Regions from separate parts of the Blautia liquoris genome, predicted to be linked through region 1. Evidence: a T-box and tRNA genes for the amino acid it is inferred to sense, from the RefSeq annotation. Region 1 holds a T-box; the other regions hold tRNA genes.
The links. A T-box is a leader RNA that pairs with one kind of tRNA and senses whether it is charged. The one in region 1 lies ahead of leuS (leucine--tRNA ligase), so its partner is inferred to be a tRNA-Leu.

Region 1 (8,240 bases):
GCGACATCGGGATCTTTCTCCGACAACATTGAAACATTTACATCACTCATCAGAGAAGCGGTGCGCAGGATATCGAATCCTCCTACTGCACCACTCGCGATATATACTCGCTTTTTGGCTGTCATAGCTGTCTGTTTTATGCAATCATAGAACTCTTTATCAGCCAATGCTCCAATTGAGAGCAAAACAAGGTTTGATCCACCCCTTATAATTGTCTCACTATAGTCTCTCACTGCCGAAACAGAAGCAGCTTCAGCAGTGAAATCTGGTTTCATCTCTATCATTTCTTCGATATTTTTACACATGCTGCAGTGATGACGCTCTGCAAAATCCTTTGCTCTTTTCTCATCACGTCCCAGAACTGCCACCAGTTCATATTCCGGAAGCAAACCCTCTTCCAGAGCATTTGCCACAATCTCATTTAATTTGCCACATCCGAGAAGGGCTAATTTTAATTTCTTCATCATTACCTCTTTACTTTTGCACAATATTTATGATCTTACCCGGTACGAAGATCTCTTTGATCACAGTTTTGGTCAGTTTCTCTTTCACTGCTTCTTTTCCAGCGGCGATTGCATCGTCTTTGCTTACTAAAGCGGATACCTTGATCACGGCTCTGGTCTTTCCGTTGATCTGAACCGGAATCTCAATCTGATCATCTTTCATAGCTTCCTCGTCATACTTTGGCCATGTCTCCGCAAAAATCGTATCCTTGTGACCATATCGTTCCCAAACTTCCTCCGCCATATGCGGCGCAAATGGTGCCAGAAGGATTGTTATCGTCTCGATCGTCTCGCAGTCTATTCCGCCGGTTTTTTTTGCTATATCTACAAATTTGTTCGTATATTCCATAAACCCTGAGATAACCGTATTCAAGCTGAATGATTGCAGACGTGAAGTAATCTCATAAACCATCTTATGGCGGTATCGTATCATCTCATCCGTTGGCTTTACATCACCCTCCAAGCTGTCTAAAGACAGTTTCCAGAAACGTTTTAAGAAACGGTTGACACCGTCAATTCCCCTGTCATCCCATTCAGCGTCCAATTCTGGCGGTCCGACAAAAAGTTCATACATACGAAGCGAGTCGCATCCGTAATCATCCACCAGTTCATCGGGAGAAACCACATTTCCCTTTGATTTACTCATCTTGATACCATTCTTACCGGTGATCATACCCTGATTAAAGAGCTTCAAAAATGGCTCATCAAAGTCTATCACGCCGATGTCATATAAAAACTTTGTGTAGAACCTAGAATATAGCAAATGCAGAACCGCATGTTCCACTCCGCCGATATACATATCAACCGGCAGATATTTCGATGCATTCTCTTTTGACACCAATTCTTCGGCATTCTTGTTATCCACATAGCGCAGAAAATACCAGGAGGAACCGGCCCACTGCGGCATCGTGTTCGTCTCTCTTTTGGCATCTGCACCACAGACAGGACACTTGCAATTCACCCATTCATCAATTGCAGCAAGTGGAGATTCCCCAGTTCCTGTCGGCTGATAACTTTTGACCTCAGGCAGGCGAAGCGGAAGCTCGTCTTCCGGAACAGGAACATTGCCGCAGTGAGGGCAGTGAATAATCGGTATCGGTTCCCCCCAGTAGCGCTGACGGGAGAAAACCCAGTCGCGAAGCTTGAAGTTTACGGTTGCTTTACCGATTCCCATCTTCTCTATCATATGAGGGGCTTCTTTTTTCAGCACTGCGGACTCCATGCCATTCCACACACCGGAGTTAATCATTGTCCCCTCCGCTTTCGTGTAAGCTTCCGTCATGTTTTCAATTTCTTTTCCATCTTTCGCAATAACCTGCACGATTGGAAGATCAAATTTTTTTGCGAATTCAAAGTCACGGTCATCATGCGCAGGAACACACATGATTGCCCCAGTACCATAATCGGCGAGAACATAATCAGAAAGCCAAATCGGCACTTTTTTTCCATTTAGAGGATTGATGCAGTAACTTCCGGTAAATACACCTGTCTTTTCTTTTCCCTGCAGACGATCAACATTCGACTTCATAGAAGAATCATAGATATACTTTTCGACTGCTTCTTTTGTCTCGTCTACAGCTAACTTTTTTGCCATTTCATGTTCCGGTGCAAGAACCATAAATGTTGCCCCGTGAAGTGTGTCAGGCCTTGTTGTATAGACTGTGATCTCCTCATTCATGCCATCCACCGGGAATTTGACCTCGGCACCATAGGACTTTCCAATCCAGTCAGACTGCATCTTTTTGACCTTTTCCGGCCAATCAAGCTTATCCAGATCATTTAACAGACGATCAGCATATTTTGTAATTTTAAGATTCCACTGGCGAAGATTCTTTTTGGTTACCTCAGATCCACAGCGTTCACACCTGCCGTTAACCACTTCTTCATTTGCAAGACCTGTCTTACACGAAGGACACCAGTTAATCGGAAACTCTTTCTCATAAGCCAGGCCCTGCTTGAACATCTGAATAAAAATCCACTGTGTCCACTTGTAGAATTCGGGATCTGTAGTATTGACTTCCATATCCCAGTCATAGATTGCGGCGATATCCTGTATCTGCCTTTTGATATTCTCTACATTCCTTGCGGTTGAGATCGCCGGATGTTCCCCCATCTTAATCGCATAATTTTCTGCCGGAAGGCCGAATGCATCCCACCCCATCGGATGGATCACATAATAGCCTTTCAGTAATTTATAACGGCTCCACACATCCGAGATGACATAGCCTCTCCAATGTCCCACATGAAGACCATTTCCCGAAGGATACGGAAACATATCCAAACAATAATATTTGGGCTTTTCTTTTCCTTTTTCATCCACTTTTGGATTCACGGGATTCTTCTCCCAGTTCACACGCCATTTTGCCTCAATGGCTTTATGATTATAAGGTACTGCCATTTTTAAAATTCCTCCTAAAATATATGAAGCCCTTCTCGTCTGTCAACTTCAGAGACGAAAAGGGCTTACATTCCGTGGTACCACTCCAATTCATCTGCATATACTGCAGATGCACTTATACCGATCGATAACGGGATCATACGCTTTCGCTTACTTTCAAAAACTCGTTAATGGTTTTTATCATCGAAGTGTTCAGCAAAAGAACTCCGGGGCCAGTTAGAAGTTATTCCTCACTGTCTTGCACCATACGACAGCTCTCTGCATCGGAAATCACTCTTAATAATCCTCTTCCATGTCTTTACATATTATAGGGCAAAAAACATCTTTGTCCCACATCTAAAACAATAATAACACATGAAAGGAATATGTCAAGTACAAGCATCTTACTCTTCATCATTTTTAATCTTATTAGCCCTGGCTTCAATCTGTTCTTTTTGGATATCAGATGGAGCCTGCTCATATCTTGCGAATTCGTATTCGAAAGTCCCGCTGCCTCCGGTCATGGAACGGAGAACTGTTCCGTATCCATAAACAGAAAGTTCCGGGACATCTGCCTCAACAACTGTATTTCCGTTTGAATCGGGATTCATGCCAAGAACACGACCGCGGCGTTTGTTCAGATCTCCCATGACATCACCGGTGAACTTTTCAGGCACTGAAATCTTCATATTCACAATTGGCTCCAAAAGCACAGGTTTTGCCTCCATAAATCCTTTCTTAAAGGCCATCACAGACGCTGTCTTAAAGGCCATCTCTGAGGAATCAACCGGATGATAGGATCCATCGTAGAGTATTGCTTTCACACCGACCACAGGATAAGCAGCGAGGGGACCAGACTGAACTGCCTCGGCGATACCCTTTTCCACAGCAGGGAAATAATTCTTGGGAACTGCTCCTCCTACAACTTCTTGTTCAAAGATATAGGGTGTATTCAGATCATCCCAAGGTTCAAAACGCATCTTGACATGCCCATACTGGCCGTGACCGCCTGTCTGTTTCTTATATTTTGACTCTACATCGGATTTTCCACGAATCGTCTCACGGAAAGCCACTTTTGGTTCGCTTAAGACCACTTCCACATTATAACGTTCCAGCAGTTTGCTTGCTGTTACATCAATCTGCTGATCTCCGATACAGAAAATCAAAGTTTGATGATTGGCTGAATCGTTGACAACTTTAAGTGTCTGATCCTCCTGCATCAACCTTGCAAATGCCTGAGATATCTTATCGACATCTTCTTTGTTTTTCGGTTTGAATCTCTTTGCCGTGTACGGTTTTGAGATCTCGATATCCGGATAGCGAACCGGAACAGATTTCGTTGCCAGGGTATCACCGGTTTTCGCATCACCTAGTTTTGCAATCGCACCAATATCGCCTGCGTGAATTTCCTCAACCTCAATGGGTTTTGAACCTTCCAGCACATAGAGCTTATTCAATTTTTCTTCGCTGTCCTGACTGACATTATAGAGAACATCATCATTCTTGATTACCCCTGAGCACACCTTAATCAGTGAGTATTTCCCCAGGAAAGGATCTGCAATTGTTTTGAATACAAATGATGACTTTGGCTTCTGAAAATCATAATCAGCATTGAATTCTTCGTTAGTCTGGATATTTTCTCCCCTGCATTCTCTTTCATCCGGACTTGGAAAGTATCCGCAGATATCGTCCAACAGATTGGAAACTCCATAAAGGCAGACTGGAGCCCCCATGCACACAGGTATCAGGCTGCCTTCCTTTACATTCTTAGACAGTGCTGCAGAAATCTCAGCAACAGAAAACTCATCCCCCTCGAAATAGCGGTCCATAAATTCATCACTTGTCTCGGCCACAGACTCCATCAGCGTTTCCCGATATTTTTCCAGATATTCTTTTGAATAATCAGGGATTTCGCACTCTTTTTTTTGACCTTTGTCAAGGTAACGGCGTCCTTTATTCTTCACGATATTGATATAACCGACAAATTTCTCATCTTCCCTGATTGGCATGTGAAGCGGTGCAATCCTTCTGCCATATAATTCTTTCAGCTGCTCGACCACTTCCCGGTAGCTGACATTGTCAATATCCATCTCTGTGACAAAGATCATGCGAGGAAGATGATATTTTTCACAGAGATCCCAGGCCTTCTGTGTACCGACCTCGACCCCTGATTTTCCCGATACTACAATCACTGCAGCATCGGCTGCCGCCACAGCCTCTTCTACCTCACCCACAAAATCGAAAAATCCAGGCGTATCAAGAATGTTGATTTTATATTTTCCCCAAATAACCGGAACCAGCGTTGTTGATATTGAAAATTTCCGTTTGATCTCTTCCTTATCATAATCGCTGACTGTATTACCATCCGTAATCTTTCCAAGACGATTCGTAATACCGGAAAGATAAGCCATAGCCTCGGTAAGTGTTGTCTTTCCCGCACTACCATGTCCAAGCAGCACCACATTTCTGATCCTGTCAGTTCGAAAAACGTCCATATGTAATACCTCCTAATTGTTGTATGTATACATTTTACTAAATATACAATGGTAATTCAAGCTTTTTATTCATTTTAACCATTTTAATTTTAAAACATTCAGAATATTCGCAACATTTCGCTTTCGAATTGTACTCTGACACTTTACCAGTACTGTTATTGACTTTTTCTCCTATATTTAGTAAACTTATCAAAGAAAAAGAGGCAAAAGGAGGAAACACAGCATTGACAACTATCGGCTTTATCGGCCTCGGACTGATCGGTGGATCCATTGCCAGAGCAATCAGAAAACACCACCCGGATTACAAAATTCTTGCATACAATCCCAATAAGGATACCCTTATAACTGCAGTATCAGAGCATGTCGTTGATATCCCCTGCGATAAAACAGACATACGTTTTCAGGAATGTGATGTGATCTTCCTGTGCGCACCCGTGAACGCAAATATCTCCTACCTTAAAACATTAAAAGATATCATCTCATCTGACATCATCCTCACAGACGTAGGAAGTGTAAAGGGCACCATCCATCAGGAAGCAGTAAGTTTACATTTGGATGCTAATTTTATCGGGGGTCACCCGATGGCCGGCTCGGAAAAAACAGGATATGAGAATTCTGCAGACTATCTGATTGAAAACGCATACTATATCCTAACACCCTGTGAGACTGTTAAACCGGAAAAAGCTTTGGAATTTCAAAAATTTATACGTTCTTTGGGAGCCCTCCCTCTGATCATGTCCCCATCGGAACATGATTACATCACTGCCGGTGTGAGCCATCTCCCTCATATTATTGCCTCGATCCTTGTAAATGAAGTAAAACAACTCGACGGACCATCTGAATATATGAAAATGATTGCTGCCGGCGGTTTTAAAGACATCACACGGATCGCATCATCCTCGCCTGAGATGTGGCAGCATATCTGTCTCTCTAATAAAGATATGATACTGAAAACGATCGACAAGTTTGATGAACTCCTGATGACGGCCAGAGCCTGCATTGCAGACGCCGATAAGGACGGGCTCTATTCCATGTTCGAATCCTCGCGCTATTACCGCGACTCCATCACGGATATCACATCTGCCTCCAATAAAAGTCATGTATTATACTGTGATATTTATGATGAGACAGGCGGGATCGCTGCAGTCACAAGTGTGCTGGCACAACACAACATCAGTATCAAAAACATTGGAATCATACATAACCGCGAATTCGAGGAAGGGGTTCTTAAGATTGAGTTCTATCAGGAAGATGCCTGCAAAAAGGGTGCTGCCATCCTAAAGCAAAACTCCTATCTGATTCACAGGAGAACATAGGGATATCGAAAATCATTATATTCGACAGACTATAAAAAACCAAAAAGGAAGAAGATACTTTATGAAAATATCAAAACTTACACATCCGCTTCGCGGTGAATTGAAAGTTCCGGGTGATAAGTCCATCTCTCATCGGGCTGTTATGCTGGGATCTCTCGCACAAGGTGATACCGAGGTGTCGGATTTTCTTGAAGGAGCGGACTGTCTCTCCACGATTGACTGTTTTCGAAAGATGGGAATCGACATCGAAAAAACTGATCATAAAATCATCATTCACGGAAAAGGACTGCATGGGCTAAAAAAGCCATATGGGATCCTCGACTGTGGAAACAGTGGAACCACCATGCGTCTCATCTCCGGAATTCTTTCGGGACAGTCTTTTGAAAGTACGCTTACCGGAGATCCGTCTATCAAAAAACGTCCTATGAATCGGATTATACGCCCCCTGAAAATGATGGGAGCCGATATTAAAAGTATCAATTCCAACGACTGTGCTCCTCTTTCAATTGTGGGAAAACAGCTTAACGGCATCGAATATCACTCTCCTCTTGCATCTGCGCAGGTAAAATCCTGCATTCTTCTGGCAGGTCTCTACGCAGATTCACCGACATCTGTGACAGAACCTTATGTATCGAGAAATCACACAGAGCTGATGCTGTCTTATTTCGAAGGAGATGTCAAAACCTTGGAAACTACCGCCATGATACAGCCAGAACCTCATCTGAAAGGACAAAAGGTAGACGTCCCGGGAGATATCTCCTCCGCTGCATATTTTATTGCCGCAGCTCTTATGATACCAGGATCAAAAATCCTGCTCAAAAATGTCGGTATCAATCCAACAAGAAGCGGTATCATAACGGTCTGTAAATCTATGGGGGGAAAGATTGAACTCATAAGTCAGAGAAATGATGGATATGAACCGACCGCTGATCTGCTGATACAATCATCAGATCTTCACGGATGCGTGATAGGGGGAGGGATGATTCCCACCTTAATAGATGAAATTCCAATCATAGCCGTCCTGGCTTCCTTTGCCTCAGGCATCACAATGATAAAAGACGCCCAGGAGCTGAAAGTTAAGGAATCCAATCGGCTTGATATTATGGTGAAAGAATTACAGGCTATGGGTGTCAATGTCGAAGGTACCGATGACGGCATGATCATCCAGGGGGGGAATCCAATGAATGGAACCGAAATCGAAAGCTATCTTGACCATCGCATTGCCATGGCATTTTCAATTGCAGGACTCGTCTGCGAGGGTGAAACCACGATTAAGCACAGCAATTGTATCGATATCTCTTATCCCGGATTTTACAAAGATCTCGCAGAATTATCACAGGATTAACATTGCATCTCCGAATGAGAAGAAGCGGTATCCTTGCCGAACTGCCTCTTCGTAAGCTGCCAGAATGTGATCCTTTCCTGCCAGTGCTGACACTAACATCAAAAGTGTGGACTCTGGCAGATGAAAATTGGTAATTAATCCGTCAACCATCTTGAACGTAAAGCCCGGGTAGATAAAGATATCGGTCCAGCCACTCTTTGCCCT
Region 2 (8,240 bases), 560 kb from region 1:
GCCGATGCAAGTGTTTTTATTAAATGAACAAGATGGAATCATAGATGCTGCACGTGGAATTAATAATGGGACAAAAATAACTGTTTAAAAAGCGCCAGGGAGGGAATGTTAGATTATGGATGCAAATATTAAAGAGTGTAACTCTAAGATGGAAAAGTCGATTAAAAGTCTCGAGAATGAACTTGGAACAATCAGGGCAGGACGTGCAAATCCACACGTGTTAGACCGTATTACAGTCGATTATTATGGCACTCCTACGCCATTACAGCAAGTTGCTAACATCTCGGTTCCGGAGGCCAGAATGATCCAGATTCAGCCATGGGAGCCGTCCCTTGTGAAGGAAATCTGTAAAGCAATTCAGGTTTCTGATCTTGGGATTAATCCTAATAACGACGGAAAAGTTATCAGGCTTGTATTTCCTGAACTTACAGAGGAACGGAGAAAAGAACTGGTAAAGGACGTCAAAAAGAAAGGTGAAAATGGAAAGATCGCAATCCGCAATATCCGCCGTGATGCGAATGACAACCTAAAAAAACTGGCTAAAGAGGATGTCTCGGAAGATGAAATTAAGGAACTGGAAGATGAGATTCAAAAATCAACAGACAAATTTGTCAAAAAAATCGACGAATTAATTGAATTAAAATCAAAAGAAATTCTCACAGTGTAAGATATGCAAAATTGCGGGAGTGTATTTATGTACAGTTACCCGTGTATTACGAAGTTAAATTTGAGAGGGATAGAAAGAAATGACGGATATGATACCGTGTTTCTTTCTATCGTTTTTCTAAAAGGAGTATTTTATTATGAATGTGCCAAATCACGTGGCAATTATTCTTGATGGAAATGGGCGCTGGGCAAGGAAAAAAAGAATGCCCAGAGGTTATGGACATATGGTGGGATGCGATAACCTTGAGAAGATCTGCTACACCGCCAGAGATCTGGGAATCAAATATCTGACAGTGTATGCTTTTTCTACGGAGAACTGGAAGAGATCAAGGGAAGAAGTGGATGGTCTTATGAATCTTTTTCGCCGCTATCTGAAAAGATGTATCAAAAGTTCCAGGGAGAATGAGATGTGTGTCAGAGTTATTGGTGAAACGAGTGTTTTTGATGATGATATTCAGGAAAGCATCAGGACTCTGGAAGACTATTCGAAGGACTATCGTAAGCTTTATTTTCAGATTGCCTTAAACTACGGAGGGCGGGACGAGATCTTAAGAGCTGTATCAAAACTTTCAGCAGATGTCAGAGATGGAAAACAAAGTGCAGACGCAATTACATCTGATACGTTCGAGGCATATCTTGACACGGCAGGGATTCCCGATCCGGATCTGATGATCCGCACAAGCGGTGAACAACGTCTTTCGAATTTCTTGTTATGGCAGCTTTCCTATTCAGAATTTTATTTTACAGATGTTCTCTGGCCGGATTTCAACAAAGAGGAATTGGTCAAGGCTATTCGCCAATATAATAACAGAGACCGGAGATTTGGGGCGGTGAAAGGGGATCCATCATGTTCACAACAAGACTGATGAGCGGAATCGTATTAGTTTTAATTGCTCTTTTAACCATTGGGACAGGAGGAACCATCCTTTTTGCAACTCTTTTGATCGTCTCTTTGATTGGTGCATATGAACTTCTTAAGGCTTTAAAAGTTCAGGATGAAAAGCTCAATACCCTTTCCGCGGCAAGTTACATTGGTATTATCCTGTATTATGCAGCTGTGGTACTTCCAGATGTGAGAATCGGACATATGCACATCAATAACCTGGATCTGCCCGGTATGGCACTCATCTCATCACTCATGCTGGTCATGTGTGTCTATGTCTTCACCTTTCCCAGGTATCATGCGAACCAAGTGACTGGGGCTCTTTTTGCAGTTATATATGTTGGTGTTATGCTTTCTTATATTTATCAGACCAGGATGATTGAAGGCGGCAAGTATCATGTATGGCTGATATTCTTGTGTTCATGGGGTGCTGACACTTGTGCCTACTGCGTGGGTATCCTTTTCGGAAAGCATAAGATGGCGCCCGCGCTCAGCCCGAAAAAATCGATAGAGGGAGCAGTTGGAGGGGTATGTGGAGCCGCACTTCTCGGATTTTTGTTCCAGCTGGCGACATATGGTTTATCTTACCAATATGCCATCATCTGTGCAGTCGGAGCAGTGATTTCTATGGTTGGAGATCTCGGAGCGTCTGCGATTAAGCGAAATATGGGGATTAAAGATTATGGTACCCTGATACCTGGTCATGGCGGGATCATGGATCGTTTTGACAGCGTTATCTTCACGGCACCTGTCATATACTACCTCTCGTCTTTTCTGATAGGTTAAGACGCAGACCGGATCACGCGATGAGGGAGGAAAATATATGAAGAAAATAGCGATATTAGGTTCCACTGGTTCGATTGGAACTCAGACACTGGAGGTCGTGCGGGAGAATACGGATATAGAAGTGCTGGCTGTCAGTGCCCGCTCAAATATCAGAAAACTGGAGGAACAGGTGCGTGAATTTTCACCGAAACTTGCAGCAGTCTGGGATGAAAACCATGCTTGTGAATTAAAAAGAGCAATTTCGGATACTAATACTAAAGTGGTATATGGAATGGATGGCCTGCTAGAACTGGCATCCATCAGCGAGGCCGATATGATTGTCACAGCAGTGGTTGGCATGATTGGGATACTGCCGACGATTGAGGCAGTCAAAGCAGGAAAAGACATTGCTCTCGCAAACAAAGAGACTTTGGTTACAGCTGGACATATTATCATTCCGCTTGCCAGAAAACACAAGGTGCAGATCCTTCCAGTTGACAGTGAACATAGTGCAATCTTTCAATGCATAAACGGCGAGGATAAGAAGACAATTGAAAAGCTGTTAATCACTGCTTCCGGAGGTCCCTTCCGCGGGAAGAAGACAGAGGAATTGAAAAATGTCTGCGTGGAGGATGCGCTGAGACATCCGACATGGTCTATGGGAAATAAGATTACGATTGATTCAGCGACACTGGTGAATAAAGGACTGGAAGTGATGGAGGCCAGCTGGCTCTTTGATGTGGATATTGATCAGATCCAGGTTGTAGTGCAGCCGAGCAGTACCATCCATTCCATGGTCCAGTTTCAGGATGGTGCGGTTATGGCACAGCTTGGAACGCCGGACATGAAGATTCCCATACAATATGCCATATATTATCCGAATCGCCGCTATGCAAGTGGCAGGCGGCTTGACTTTACCACATTGACACAGATTGATTTTGAAGTTCCTGATACCGGGACATTTCGAGGGCTTCCGCTTGCCTTTCGTGCGGCAAAGGAAGGCGGTTCGATGCCCACCGTGTTCAATGCGGCAAATGAACGTGCTGTGGCAATGTTTTTAGGACACAGAGTTGGTTTTTTGGATATCTATAATATCATCGAGGGTGCGATGGACCATCATCAGGTGCTTGATAATCCTACTGTCGATGAAATCTTAAGTGCTGAAGCTGAAACTTACGACTGGATTGAAAGCAGGTGGAGTATTTGATTATTAACATTATTATTGCAGTACTTATTTTCAGCATTGTGGTGATTATACATGAGATGGGTCACTTTTTGCTGGCTAAGGCTAATCACATCACTGTGACCGAATTTTCCGTCGGTATGGGACCGACACTTCTCTCAACAGTTAAGAATGACACTAAATATTCTCTGAAACTACTTCCTTTCGGAGGTTCCTGCATGATGCTCGGGGAGGATGATAATTCTGAAGCAGAAGGTGCTTTTAACAGCAAATCGGTCTGGGCGCGTATGTCGGTTATTATTGCAGGACCTCTTTTTAACATGATTCTGGCTTTCTTTCTGTCGATTATCATCATAAGCTTTGTCGGATCTGATCCCCCCAGAATTACAGAAGTAGAAGCGGGATCACCGGCTGCCGAGACAGGTCTCAAAGAGGGCGATCTAATCACCAGATATGAGGGAAGCAGAATCTCTATAGGAAGAGACTTATATACGAAGGTTAATCTGGACGGAATTCCATCGGACAACATCACATTGAGCTATAAACGTGATGGGAAGACTCATGATGTCACCTATGTCCCGGACTCAGAAGAGAAATATATGCTTGGATTCACCCATGAATCCGGGGAAAATAAAGCGGAAGTGATTTCTCTTATGCCGGGCTATCCTCTGGCAAAAGCCGGAGTACAGGTAGGAGATATCATATTGGAACTAAACCATACGGTGATAAACAGCAATCAAGATCTGGAAGATTATATGAGCAGTCACCCGTTTTCGGATGATTCTGTGGACATCACATATCAGCATAAGGATCGAATTCACGATGCCACAGTCACACCCAGGCTCACCAAAAATGCAGCACTTGGATTTGTATTTAATCTTGGAAGAGAAAAACAGCCTCCGCTTTTGATCTTAAAGTACAGTGTTAAAGAGATTGGCTATTGGATCAAGACTACAGTGAAAAGTCTTGCAATGCTCATTACAGGTAAGTTTACCGTCAATGACCTGAGCGGACCAGTTGGGGTGGTAGATGAGATTGGAAAGACAATCAACAGCTCCAGGGCTGATGGAGGCTTTTATGTGATCATGAACCTTTTAAACTTTATGATATTACTGTCCGCCAATCTGGGAGTGATGAATCTGATTCCGTTTCCAGCTCTGGACGGCGGAAGACTTCTGTTCCTGATCATAGAGGCGATTCGAGGCAAGGGAATCAAACAGGAAGTAGAAGGGATGATTAACTTTGCAGGACTGATGCTTCTGATGGCGCTGATGGTATTTGTCATGTTCAACGATATAAGAAAAATTTTCTGATACCAAAATTGTAATCCTACAAACATTCGAAATACACCCTAATCGGGTTGCTTTCTCATGTTTGTTCGGGTCCCAAGGTCATGCGAGCATGAAACGCAGGACCTTTTGACCCTGGTATCAAATTATCAGAAAAAGGTAATATCAGAAAAAGTTTAAAAAGGTATTGACGAATTCTGAAACGGATGATATAATAAATTTTGTCGTTTGGGAAAAACGAGAGAAATACATATGCGCGAGTGTCGGAATTGGCAGACGAGCTAGACTAAGGATCTAGTGATTATTGCAATCGTACGGGTTCAAGTCCCGTCTCGCGCAGACAAAAAAGGCATCGCATTGGTTGGGTTTATCTAAGCCATGCGATGCCTGATTTTTTGCTGTTAAGTCAATTCTGCGATTCGGGTAACTGCTACATAGATATCCTGAATCTTATACCATGTAGGATAGTCGATGATACCTGATGCGGGCAGACCAAACAAGGACTGGAAAGCCTGAACGGTATGCTGAGTATTTTCGGTGAAAGTGCCATCCTGATTTGTGGTGGGTATGCTGGAGTAGACAGCGGCAATGGCATTCAGCTGATCCTGAATCTGAGATACCTTTGGACCGGAAGCACCGATGTCAAGATTATAACCAGGCCACGAAGCAGGTACACCGGATACCTCCTCTGCCGTGTTGATGTACATATCCTGCCCGTAATAATTGCGAAGAATTTGTATGGTGGAGTAGCCCTGATCCCCGAGATATTTAGAACCCCACTGAGCCATCCAGTTTGGACAGGTTACTCTGTTTCCGTCACAATACTGTGTGAGAATGGGCTGACGGACATTTGGCCGCGACAGGTAATTTGAGAACATTTCATCGACGATCTGGGAAATACTGTCGAAATAATTACGTCCGTGAATCCACTTGTGATCATAGGCAGTAGAGGAGGTGATGGTAAAATCGTTTCCTTTGTTGCGGTACCACTCTGTATATACACGGTTCAATGTGAATGACATGATAGCCAGAATGTTGGCTCGAATTGTGGCATCCGGCCAGGTGGCATAGATTTCACTGCTGGCTACATTTTTAATATAATCTCTGTATCGTTCGTAATAGTTCGCTGCGGTGGGGTCACCGGGTGCTCCGTCATGAACAACGACAAATTCCGGGATGACGACCCTGCTCAGTACAATTTCTCCTGTCTCATCGACCGGTTTTATCTCATCCTCCGGGATTTTAGGCGGATATTCATAATAGAGTGTGTGGGCTGCGATAGCTATGTCCATGAAAGGATTTTCAGGAGTTTCTGGATTTAATTGGACTGGCTGAATGGCAGTAGAATCCGGCAGCAGCTGACATCCCGATATTTCAACAGGCTCATGGCCGCTGGCATTTACTTTAATCGTATATTCTGAATATGGCTGATTTTCATTTGGTGCCATGCTGTAGTCGATTGGCGGAGCAGGAAGTTCAACAACAGGTGTACGGCCATTATTGTCTGTGGTGAGTTCTTCCAGAATATTTTGGGGATCACCGGTATAGGATATGCTGACACTGGCCTGATCTATCGGATGATTTTGAGGAAGGCTGCTTACTTGTACCTGAAGTTTCCCATTATCCACCTGGTTTGTATCCATCTTTTTCATACAAAAATAACCTATGGTATATTAATTATTCTAATCTATGCATAGGGAAAGATTTTCATTCCGAATTCACTCTGAAAAAAATGAAATAAAAAAGGAAAATTGTCATTTGCGGGGTATGTTAATTACAGGAAGGATTATTGTAATTCTTTGGAGGTGTTGTCTATGAATATACGAGAAAGCTTTGAAGAACGCGAATTTCAGGAACTAAGCCCCTACGCATCCTACAGCAGGAATTCAAGAGGACGTGATGTATACGAGACGGAGTGCGACATTCGTACAGTTTATCAAAGAGACAGAGATCGGATTCTGCACTCGAAAGCATTTCGAAGGCTGAAAGATAAAACACAGGTGTTTCTTGCCCCGCAGGGGGATCATTACAGAACAAGGCTTACACATACTCTGGAAGTCTCACAGACGGCCAGGACAGTGGCAAAAGCCCTGAATCTGAACGAAGATCTCGTTGAGGCAATTGCACTGGGACATGATCTGGGACATACGCCATTTGGACATGCAGGGGAGGATGCACTTAATAAAGTATGTCCGGAAGGATTTGCTCATTACAAACAGAGTATTCGGGTAGTAGAGATCCTCGAAAAGGAAGGGCAGGGGCTGAATCTGACATGGGAGGTCAGAGACGGCATATTAAACCACCGGACAGCTGGCACACCACATACGCTGGAGGGACAGATTGTACGTCTTTGTGATAAGATGTCCTATATCCATCACGATATGGACGATGCCAAAAGGGCCGGGATTATCTCTGAGAATGATATTCCGATTACAATCCGTGTGGTGCTGGGTGAGACAAGCAGAGACCGCTTGAATACGATGATTCATGATATTATTATCAATAGTATGGGGAAAGATTCAATTCGGCAGTCGAAAGAAATTGCTGAGGCTATGCGCACGCTGAGACAATTGATGTTTGACAACGTATACAATAATTCTATAGCGAAAAAAGAAGATGATAAAGCAAAAAGAATGCTGACAGAGCTTTATGAATATTATAGTGATCATATCATCGAGCTGCCGGATGAATACCAGAGACTGATTCTCGCAGGAGAAAAAGAAGAGCGTGTGGTATGTGACTACATCTCAGGGATGACAGATCAGTATTCGATGCACAAGTTTGAAGAATTGTTTGTTCCCAAAGCATGGGCGGTCTATTGACTGCACCCGTTGCGGATGCAAAATTTTATTAGAAAAGAGGAGAAAGATGCGCTATTCGGATGACTTGATAGAAGAAATCCGTCTAAAGAATGATATTATTGATGTGATTGGCGGATATGTGCAGTTGAAGAGGAAGGGAAGCTCTTATTTTGGACTGTGCCCCTTTCACAACGAGAAGACACCGTCCTTTTCCGTAAGTCCGTCAAAGCAGATGTATTACTGTTTTGGATGCGGGGCCGGTGGAAATGTGTTCACATTTTTGATGGAATATGAGAACTTTACATTTCCGGAGGCAGTTAAATCTCTGGCTGAACGTGCTGGGGTGAAACTTCCCGATCTTGAATATTCGAAAGAGGAGAAGAGAAAAGCTGATCAGAGGTCAAGACTTCTGCAGATCAATAAAGAAGCGGCAAAGTACTATTATGTTCTGCTTCGAGATCACAAGGGATGTCAAGGACTTGAGTATCTAAAAAAGCGTGGACTTTCCGATGAGACAATACAAAGATTTGGTCTTGGCTATTCTGACAAATTCGGAGGAGGACTTTATAAATTTCTGAAACAGCGGGGATATCCGGATGAGGATCTTCGGGAATCGGGACTTTTTAATTCGGATGAAAGACACGGAATGTACG
Region 3 (8,240 bases), 600 kb from region 1:
ACGGCAGAAACCAATCTTATCTGTCTGCATCCGGATATCATCTTCCATATATGCCGATCCCATGATAAAGGAGATGGCATGCCGTTCCGCTTCCCTTTCCAGAAAACAGAACGGGCACTCGTCCTTTGCCAAAAAGGCATCCATCAGAGGAATCGTTGCAACCGTCTCTTTCATCAGAACCTCGCTTTCAGGCCGAAGTACATAAGTACAAGCACACCCAGTGCTATCCGATACCAGCCAAATACTTTAAAGTCATGCTTCTTTATGTACCCCATCAGAAATTTAATCGCAAGCACCGAGATCAGGAAGGCAACAACCATGCCGACAATTAATACTGCCGCCTCAGTTCCTGTAAACGCCAGTCCAAACTTCAAAAGTTTGATGAGACTTGCACCGAACATAACCGGGATGGCCAGGAAAAATGTAAACTCTGCTGCAGCCTCTCTGGACGTACCAATTAAAATTCCCCCGATTATTGTCGAGCCGGAACGAGAAGTTCCCGGAACCAGTGACAGTGCCTGGAAAAGTCCAATCATCAGCGCATCTTTGAATGTAATATCACGCACACGGCGAATACGCGGTGTCCTGTTCTTATTATAGTTTTCGATCACAATGAATAATACACCATAGATAATCAGCATCAGTGCGACAACAAAATAATTGTGAAGATGCTCTTCCATCCAGTCATCCAGCGGCAGTCCGACAACCATCGCCGGCAGGCACGCCACCGCAATCTTAAGCCAGAGAACTATCTTATCCATATAAAAGTATTTTGTCATAAAATTCTGGCATGCGGCAAGTGCCTTATTATCACTTGGACTGGCAAAAACCGGCTTCTCCGGAGCTTTTTTCTTCGTATGAAACGGCCAGAGCCTTTCAATGTAGATTACCACAACGGCAAGAATCGCTCCCAGCTGAATCACAACATTAAACATTTCCATAAACTTTGGACTCTGGTTAAGTTTTACAAATTCATTTACTAAAATCAGATGTCCGGTACTGCTGATAGGGAGCCACTCTGTGATCCCCTCCACAATCCCTAAAAGGATCACTTTTAACCATTCGATTAAAACCATGTCTAGACCTCACTTCGATTTTTTGTCACCCTGTTCGGGCTGCTTTCTCATAATTATATGCTATCTGCGGTAGAAAAACAAGCAGACACACAGAAAATCGAACAGCCCATGTTTCATTTTCGAGATAAATCAATCAGTTCCAGCTCTCTTTTTCCGGCATTTTCCAAGCTGCTTGCGAGTGCTCTTGCAGTGTCAAGAGTTGTGAGTACATGAACTCCCGTCTCGATTGCATTTCTTCGGATCAAAAATCCGTCCTTTGCATGTTCTGATCCTCTTTTGGGTGTATCAATAATCAGATCTATCTCATGTCCGAGAATCAGATCCATCAGATTCGGTGAGGGGTTTTCCAGTTTATTGATTTTTGCAGCCTGAATGCCGTTTTTCTGCAGAATGTCTGCAGTGCTTCTCGTCGCATAGATGGTGTATCCCAGTGCTTCGAAGCGTCTGGCGATCGGCACCAGATCTTCTTTATCCTCATCTTTAACCGTCATAATCATCTTTTTGTATTTGGGAAGATACATGCCTGCCCCGAGAAATGCCTTATACAGTGCCTCATGGAAATCTTCGGATATCCCCAAACATTCTCCCGTGGATTTCATCTCCGGACCAAGGCCGATATCTGCTCCACGTATTTTTTCGAAAGAAAACACCGGCATCTTTATGGCGAAGTATTTCGCATCCGGCACAAGTCCCGGGGTATACCCCATCTCCCGCAGCGTTTTGCCTGTTATCACAGCGACGGCAAGATCAACGATCGGAATCTTAGTTACTTTGCTGATATAAGGCACGGTCCGGGACGAACGCGGATTCACCTCTATGACATATACCTTTTCACCGACAGCGATAAACTGAATATTGATCAGGCCAATCACATGCAGTGAACGTGCAAGAAGTCTGGTATACTCTTCGATCAATTTCTTCGTATTCTGACTGATACTTTTCGCCGGATATACAGAGATGCTGTCCCCGGAATGGACCCCCGCCCTTTCGATATGTTCCATAATCCCGGGAATCAGAACGTCTGTCCCATCACAAACGGCGTCAACCTCAAGTTCCGTCCCCCGAAGATATTTGTCTATAAGGATCGGGTGTTCCTGTGCGAACTGGTTAATCACTCCGATATATTGTTCAACATCTGCATCATGGACGGCGATCTGCATTCCCTGTCCTCCCAGGACATAAGAGGGACGCACCAAAACTGGATATCCCAGAACATGTGCTGCCTCTTTCGCCTCTTCGGTGGTGAATACAGTTCGTCCTTCGGGACGGGGAATTTTGCATTTTTCCAGAATCTTGTCAAAAAGTTCACGATCCTCTGCGGCATCGACATCAGAGGCCGCAGTGCCTAAGATTTTCACTCCCATCTTGATCAGCGACTCGGTAAGTTTAATCGCTGTCTGGCCGCCGAACTGAACAACCGCACCATCCGGCCTTTCAATGTTTACAACATTTTCCACATCTTCGGGTGTAAGAGGTTCGAAATATAGTTTATCTGCAATGTCAAAATCTGTACTAACCGTTTCAGGATTGTTGTTGATGATTATCGTCTCATATCCCGTCTCCTGAAAGGAGCGGATGGCATGTACACTGCAGTAATCGAACTCAATTCCCTGCCCGATACGAATCGGCCCGGATCCGAGAACCAGTACCTTTTTCTTACCCCTAGTTTGTACGGCCTCATCTTCACTTCCATATACAGAGTAGTAATAGGGTGTCTGTGCATCGAATTCTGCCGCACAGGTATCGACAATTTTTATGGCTGCCTGAATCTGATATTGTCTGCGAAGTTTCTTTATTTCAGTTTCACTTCTGCCTGTAAGATCTGCAATCACTGAATCCGGAAATTCCAGCCTTTTTGCCTCCCTCAGTAACTCTTCATCTAATCTCTGCGTCCGAAGACCATCCTCCATCTCCACCAGTTTTGCTATTTTATCGATAAACCAGGGATCGATTTGAGTGATTTCATAAATTTTTTCAACAGATATTCCTTTTCTCAACGCCTCGGCGATTCTCCAGATCCGCATGTCATCCACGGTATGCAATGCCTTCTCCATTTCATCGGATGTCAATGCCGAGAAATCATAGGAAAGCAAAGAATTCACGTGCTGCTCCAGCGATCGGATCGCCTTCATAAGTGCGCCTTCAAAGTTATCACAGATACTCATAACTTCTCCGGTTGCCTTCATCTGAGTTGTAAGCCTCCTCTTCGCACTGGTAAATTTATCAAAGGGAAGTCTTGGCATCTTGACCACACAGTAATCCAGTGCAGGCTCAAAACTTGCCTTTGTCACCTGGGTGATTATATTCGGGATTTCATCCAGGGTATAGCCCAGAGCAATTTTAGCGGCCACTCTTGCAATCGGATATCCCGTAGCTTTTGATGCAAGTGCCGAAGAGCGGCTCACCCTTGGATTGACCTCTATGACACAATATTCAAAGCTTTGAGGGTTCAATGCATACTGGACGTTACATCCGCCCGTAATCTGAAGCTCTTCGATGATATTCATCGCAGAAGTTCGAAGCATCTGGTATTCTTTGTCCCCCAGCGTCTGACTGGGCGCCACCACGATACTGTCACCGGTGTGCACACCTACCGGATCAATATTCTCCATATTGCAAACTGTAATACAATTTCCGGCCCCATCGCGCATCACTTCATATTCAATCTCTTTCCAGCCTGAGATACAACGCTCCACCAGAACTTCATGTACACGGGAGAGCCGCAATCCATTTGTCAGTATTTCGATCAATTGCTCTTCATTTTCTGCAATTCCGCCCCCGCTTCCTCCCAGTGTATAAGCCGGACGAAGTACAACCGGATATCCTGTCTCCTTTGCAAATTGGATTCCGGATGCAACATCCCGGACCACAAGTGACGCTGCGATTGGTTCGTTGATCTTCTCCATCGTATCCTTAAACTCCTGACGATCCTCCGCCTTTTTGATTGTAAGAGATGTGGTACCGATCAGTCGTACATGATGCTTTCTTAATATGCCCTTTTCCACAAGCTCCATCGCCAGATTCAGACCAGCCTGTCCACCGAGAGTGGGAAGAATGCTGTCCGGTTTCTCTTTTATAATCAGTTTCTCTACCACTTCAGGAGTCAGGGGTTCTATATATATGTGGTCGGCAATTCTTCCATCTGTCATAATCGTCGCCGGATTCGAATTCAGTAAAACAACTTCAACGCCCTCTTCCTGAAGAGATCGGCAGGCCTGCGTTCCCGCATAATCGAATTCCGCCGCCTGGCCAATTACAATCGGACCGGAACCAATGACAAGTACTTTTTTTATATCCTTTTGCTTAGGCATAAACATGTCCTCCCATCATCTCTATAAACCTGTTGAACAAGTTCCTCGTATCCTGCGGACCCGGACTCGCTTCCGGATGAAATTGGACTGTAACTATATTTCGGTCTACATATTTCAATCCTTCTATACTATTGTCATTTACATTGATGTATGAGGGAACCGCAATTCTCTCATCCATGGAGGCTGAATCCACCACATACCCGTGATTTTGAGATGTGATAGAAACACGGCCTGTATCCTGGTTTCTGACCGGATGATTAGCTCCCCTGTGCCCGTATTTCATCTTGCGCACACGAAGGCCTGCCGCCAGTGCCATAAGCTGGTGGCCAAGGCAGATTGCAAATACAGGTATATCAAAATCATATATCTTTCTTACTTCTCGGACAATATCGGTATATTCTCTCGGATCCCCCGGACCGTTTGAGAGTATAATCCCATCCGGTTTATCCGAAAAAATCTCCTCGGCCTTTGTAAATGCAGGATAAATCGTCACTTCACAGCCTAGTTGCCTAAGTGAATCCACAATATTCTTTTTTGCTCCAAAATCCATAAGCGCGACTTTAAAACCTGTTCCCTCAAAAATTTGTTTTTTGGAACATGTCACTTTTCGTACTGGATATTGATTTTTATGTTTTTTTAATTTGGGAATAATTTGACTTAGATCATAATTAGAATTGGTTGTAACCATGCCGTTCATTGTACCATGTTCCCGGAGGACCTTCGCCAATGCCCGTGTATCAATTCCTTCAATTGCCGGGATATCATAACTCTTTAGATAATTTTGAATCGAATCCTGCGATCGAAAGTTACTGAAAGTTCTGGAAAACTCCCTCGCAATCAATGCGTCCGGCCATACCTGATTCGACTGTCGATCCTCGTAACAGATACCATAATTGCCAATCAGAGGATACGTCATACACACCGCCTGGCCCGCATACGAGGGATCCGTCAGAATTTCCGGATAGCCCGTCATCGATGTGTTGAAAACAATCTCACTGATCACCTCCCTTGGGGAGCCTATTCCTATGCCGGAAAATATATGTCCGTCTTCCAAAATCAGAAATGTTTTTGTTTTCATGTCTCTGCTTTCGTCCTTTCTGTGGCTGAAATATTGTTGGAAATAGATTTGTACGTACATCCTACTAATCTTTGAGATTCTATCATACATCGCAGAGTGAATGCAAGATAAATATTAATTTGATCCGAACAAAATCTGTTAGGAGAAATATAGGTATAAAAAAAGCACCGCAGATACGGTGATTTCAAAGGATGCAGGAAAAGGGACTTGAACCCTCACAGTATTGCTACCACAGGCACCTGAAGCCTGCGCGTCTGCCAATTCCGCCATTCCTGCTCATTATTATATTGGGGTGTTTGTACCCGCAAGAAGTATAATACCAGAATACAAGATAAAAGTCAACATCTTTTTTTATCTTGATCCTGACATTTTCACCCGAACAAACATGAGAAAGCAACCCGATTAGGATGTATTTCGAATGTTTGTTCAGTGCTGAACATCCAATGAATGTTCAGCACCGACCGAAACGAAGATATCCTATCTCTTATAAAGTCAAAACGAAACATCTGAGGTCTTCGGAGTCTTCGGTTCATTCACTGATTCTTTCGTCTTTTGCTCTTCCAATTTTGAGAGAAAGTAGATCAAAACAAATCCAGTAACACCAAGCACAAGACAGATCAAGATCTCAATCCCAGTAGGCATTCCCGGAAATACCTGTCCAACTGATCCGAGAACAAATCCCAGAATAATCATATAGGTCGGTTTCGGAAAGCGTTTCATGGCGATTTCAAGGAACCTTGTCAGGAAGATAATTCCGGCGATCAGTCCGATCGCCAATGGAAGCAGATAGGGAATGTCCAGCTTTCCTACTGCCTGCAGTACACCTTGATAGATGCCAAGAACCAAAAGCATGTAGCTTACACTGATTCCGGGCAGGATCAGAGCAATTGATACGATAATTCCGCCAATAAACAAAACCATAAATCCTCCAATTCCGCCGGACGTACCTGCAAACAGGTTCTCGGGGAGAAAGGATATCGCCACCACGATCATAGCTCCAATTGCCAGATTTATGACTTCCCTCCAGCTGACTTTTTGAATTCCCGCTTCTTTAAATATCAGGGGACATCCTCCGAGTACAATACCAATAAAGAAAAACATCATAGGTTTCTCATATGCATTGATCAGTGATTCCAGCGGTCTGGCAAATAAAAGTATTCCAAAAAGTGCCGGAATGCAAAACGTAAAAAGAAACTTGATATTTTCCCGAATGTCTTCGAAAAAGGAGCTGACCGAGTGAATCAGCCTGTCATAAACACCCAGAATCATAGCCATGGATCCCCCTGAAACTCCGGGCACCATCATAGTGGATCCTACGACCAGACCCTTCACTGCTGTCACAATACCTTTTTTATTATCTTTCAAAACTCATTCTCCTTCTATTTTCCCGTATTTCTTTTAAAGCTTCCAAGTATGTATAGGATACTTCCAATAAAAATGAAGAAATCTGATATATTAAACACAATTCTCCTGATTTTTTCAAAACGGCTCTGTATGCTGACATAATCAGTTACATAACCTGCGTTTATGCGGTCAGCCTCATTGGAAAGACCTCCGCCAATCACCATACCAAGACCTACCTTTTTCAGCCGCTGCCCGGGATGCATCAAAAGCCAGATAAAATAAAGGCTTATGCTTCCCAGCATTCCCAGATTTCCCCACTTTATCAGTCTGGGGTAATCCGAGAGTCTGCCGAAAGCAAGCCCATCATTATGAAGTTTACGAATGATGAATCTTCCATTCAAAATGGGGTATTCTTCCCCCATCCCAATCTTTTGTTCCGCCTGCCTCTTGATGATCAGGTCTCCAAAGAATACGCCGAAAAGAACTGCAATGTAAACCATAAGAACCTCTTACTCTTCTTTGCCGGTTTCTTCTGCCTTGTCATCTAATTTCACTTCGCCGGCATCGCTTTTTTCATCGAAAGTGGTGTCGGCTGATTCCTCTTTTTCATCCGGCTCCTCGGAAAAAGCCTCTTCATAGTGGGCGTATTCCGCATCCTGCATCGGAATCGGGGAACCGCATTTCATACAGTAATCGGCATCTTTTGGAACAGCCGCTCCGCAGACCGGGCAGATCGTCTGTCCTTTTCGATCTGCAATTTTATCTTTCAGATCTGTAATGTCGCTCTGGGTTTGCATGATTTCTCTGCAAAGAGCCGCAAGATCTTCGCTGTATGGCTCTCCATTCACATACTTTTGGTATACAAGCTCGCCGATCAGCTTATAGTCTTTATTTATCTTACTTTCAAGAGAAGACTGCTGACTGCGCAGTTTCTGCACCGAAATAAACTCATCTGTCTTCTCTCCGACATTTTTTGCGGTATCTGTCAATGTTTTGCCCAGATGGCTGAAAAAATCATTTGCCATAATGTACTCCTTTCTAACAATCACCTGAATTATTGCATCCCAATCTTCGGGACTTCTTGTCCCCGAAGAACAATACGCGGGCCGCCTGTGCGTTCTATATATTCTTTTGTAATAACAACCTCTCCAATACTGTCATCTTTTGGTATTTCATACATGATATCCAACATAAAATCCTCTATAATCGAGCGCAATGCTCTGGCACCCGTATGTCTTTCCATCGCCTTTTTTGCAATCGCATGAAGTGCATCCTCACTGAAAGTCAGCTTTACCTCGTCCATGGAAAGCAGTTTCTTATACTGCTTTAATATTGCATTTTTCGGTTCATGTAAGATCTCAACCATCATATCCTCCGAGAGTGCATCTAAGGTGAATATAATTGGGAGACGTCCGATGAATTCTGGAATCA

Region 2: it has a tRNA-Leu gene. The T-box ahead of leuS (leucine--tRNA ligase) is inferred to sense a tRNA for this amino acid. The anticodon was not compared.
Region 3: it has a tRNA-Leu gene. The T-box ahead of leuS (leucine--tRNA ligase) is inferred to sense a tRNA for this amino acid. The anticodon was not compared.

Annotation. Positions count from the first base shown of each region.
Region 1 is NZ_CP063304.1:1,455,124-1,463,363, reverse strand. Features, by position in the region: gene INP51_RS06680 (aspartate dehydrogenase domain-containing protein) at 1-467, opposite strand, end outside; gene leuS (leucine--tRNA ligase) at 475-2,901, opposite strand; T-box leader at 2,949-3,203, opposite strand; gene INP51_RS06670 (elongation factor G) at 3,285-5,375, opposite strand; gene INP51_RS06665 (prephenate dehydrogenase) at 5,600-6,691, shown strand; gene aroA (3-phosphoshikimate 1-carboxyvinyltransferase) at 6,753-8,036, shown strand; gene queA (tRNA preQ1(34) S-adenosylmethionine ribosyltransferase-isomerase QueA) at 8,025-8,240, opposite strand, start outside.
Region 2 is NZ_CP063304.1:2,010,462-2,018,701, reverse strand. Features, by position in the region: gene pyrH (UMP kinase) at 1-88, shown strand, start outside; gene frr (ribosome recycling factor) at 116-667, shown strand; gene INP51_RS09275 (isoprenyl transferase) at 804-1,532, shown strand; gene INP51_RS09270 (phosphatidate cytidylyltransferase) at 1,514-2,335, shown strand; gene INP51_RS09265 (1-deoxy-D-xylulose-5-phosphate reductoisomerase) at 2,373-3,521, shown strand; gene rseP (RIP metalloprotease RseP) at 3,518-4,810, shown strand; tRNA gene INP51_RS09255 (tRNA-Leu) at 5,041-5,125, shown strand; gene INP51_RS09250 (peptidoglycan-binding protein) at 5,188-6,438, opposite strand; gene INP51_RS09245 (deoxyguanosinetriphosphate triphosphohydrolase) at 6,601-7,608, shown strand; gene dnaG (DNA primase) at 7,655-8,240, shown strand, end outside.
Region 3 is NZ_CP063304.1:858,772-867,011, reverse strand. Features, by position in the region: gene INP51_RS03970 (DUF6062 family protein) at 1-174, opposite strand, end outside; gene INP51_RS03965 (undecaprenyl-diphosphate phosphatase) at 174-1,076, opposite strand; gene carB (carbamoyl-phosphate synthase large subunit) at 1,190-4,387, opposite strand; gene INP51_RS03955 (carbamoyl phosphate synthase small subunit) at 4,380-5,465, opposite strand; tRNA gene INP51_RS03950 (tRNA-Leu) at 5,658-5,741, opposite strand; gene INP51_RS03945 (DUF368 domain-containing protein) at 5,958-6,830, opposite strand; gene INP51_RS03940 (signal peptidase II) at 6,845-7,309, opposite strand; gene INP51_RS03935 (zinc ribbon domain-containing protein) at 7,319-7,834, opposite strand; gene clpX (ATP-dependent Clp protease ATP-binding subunit ClpX) at 7,864-8,240, opposite strand, start outside.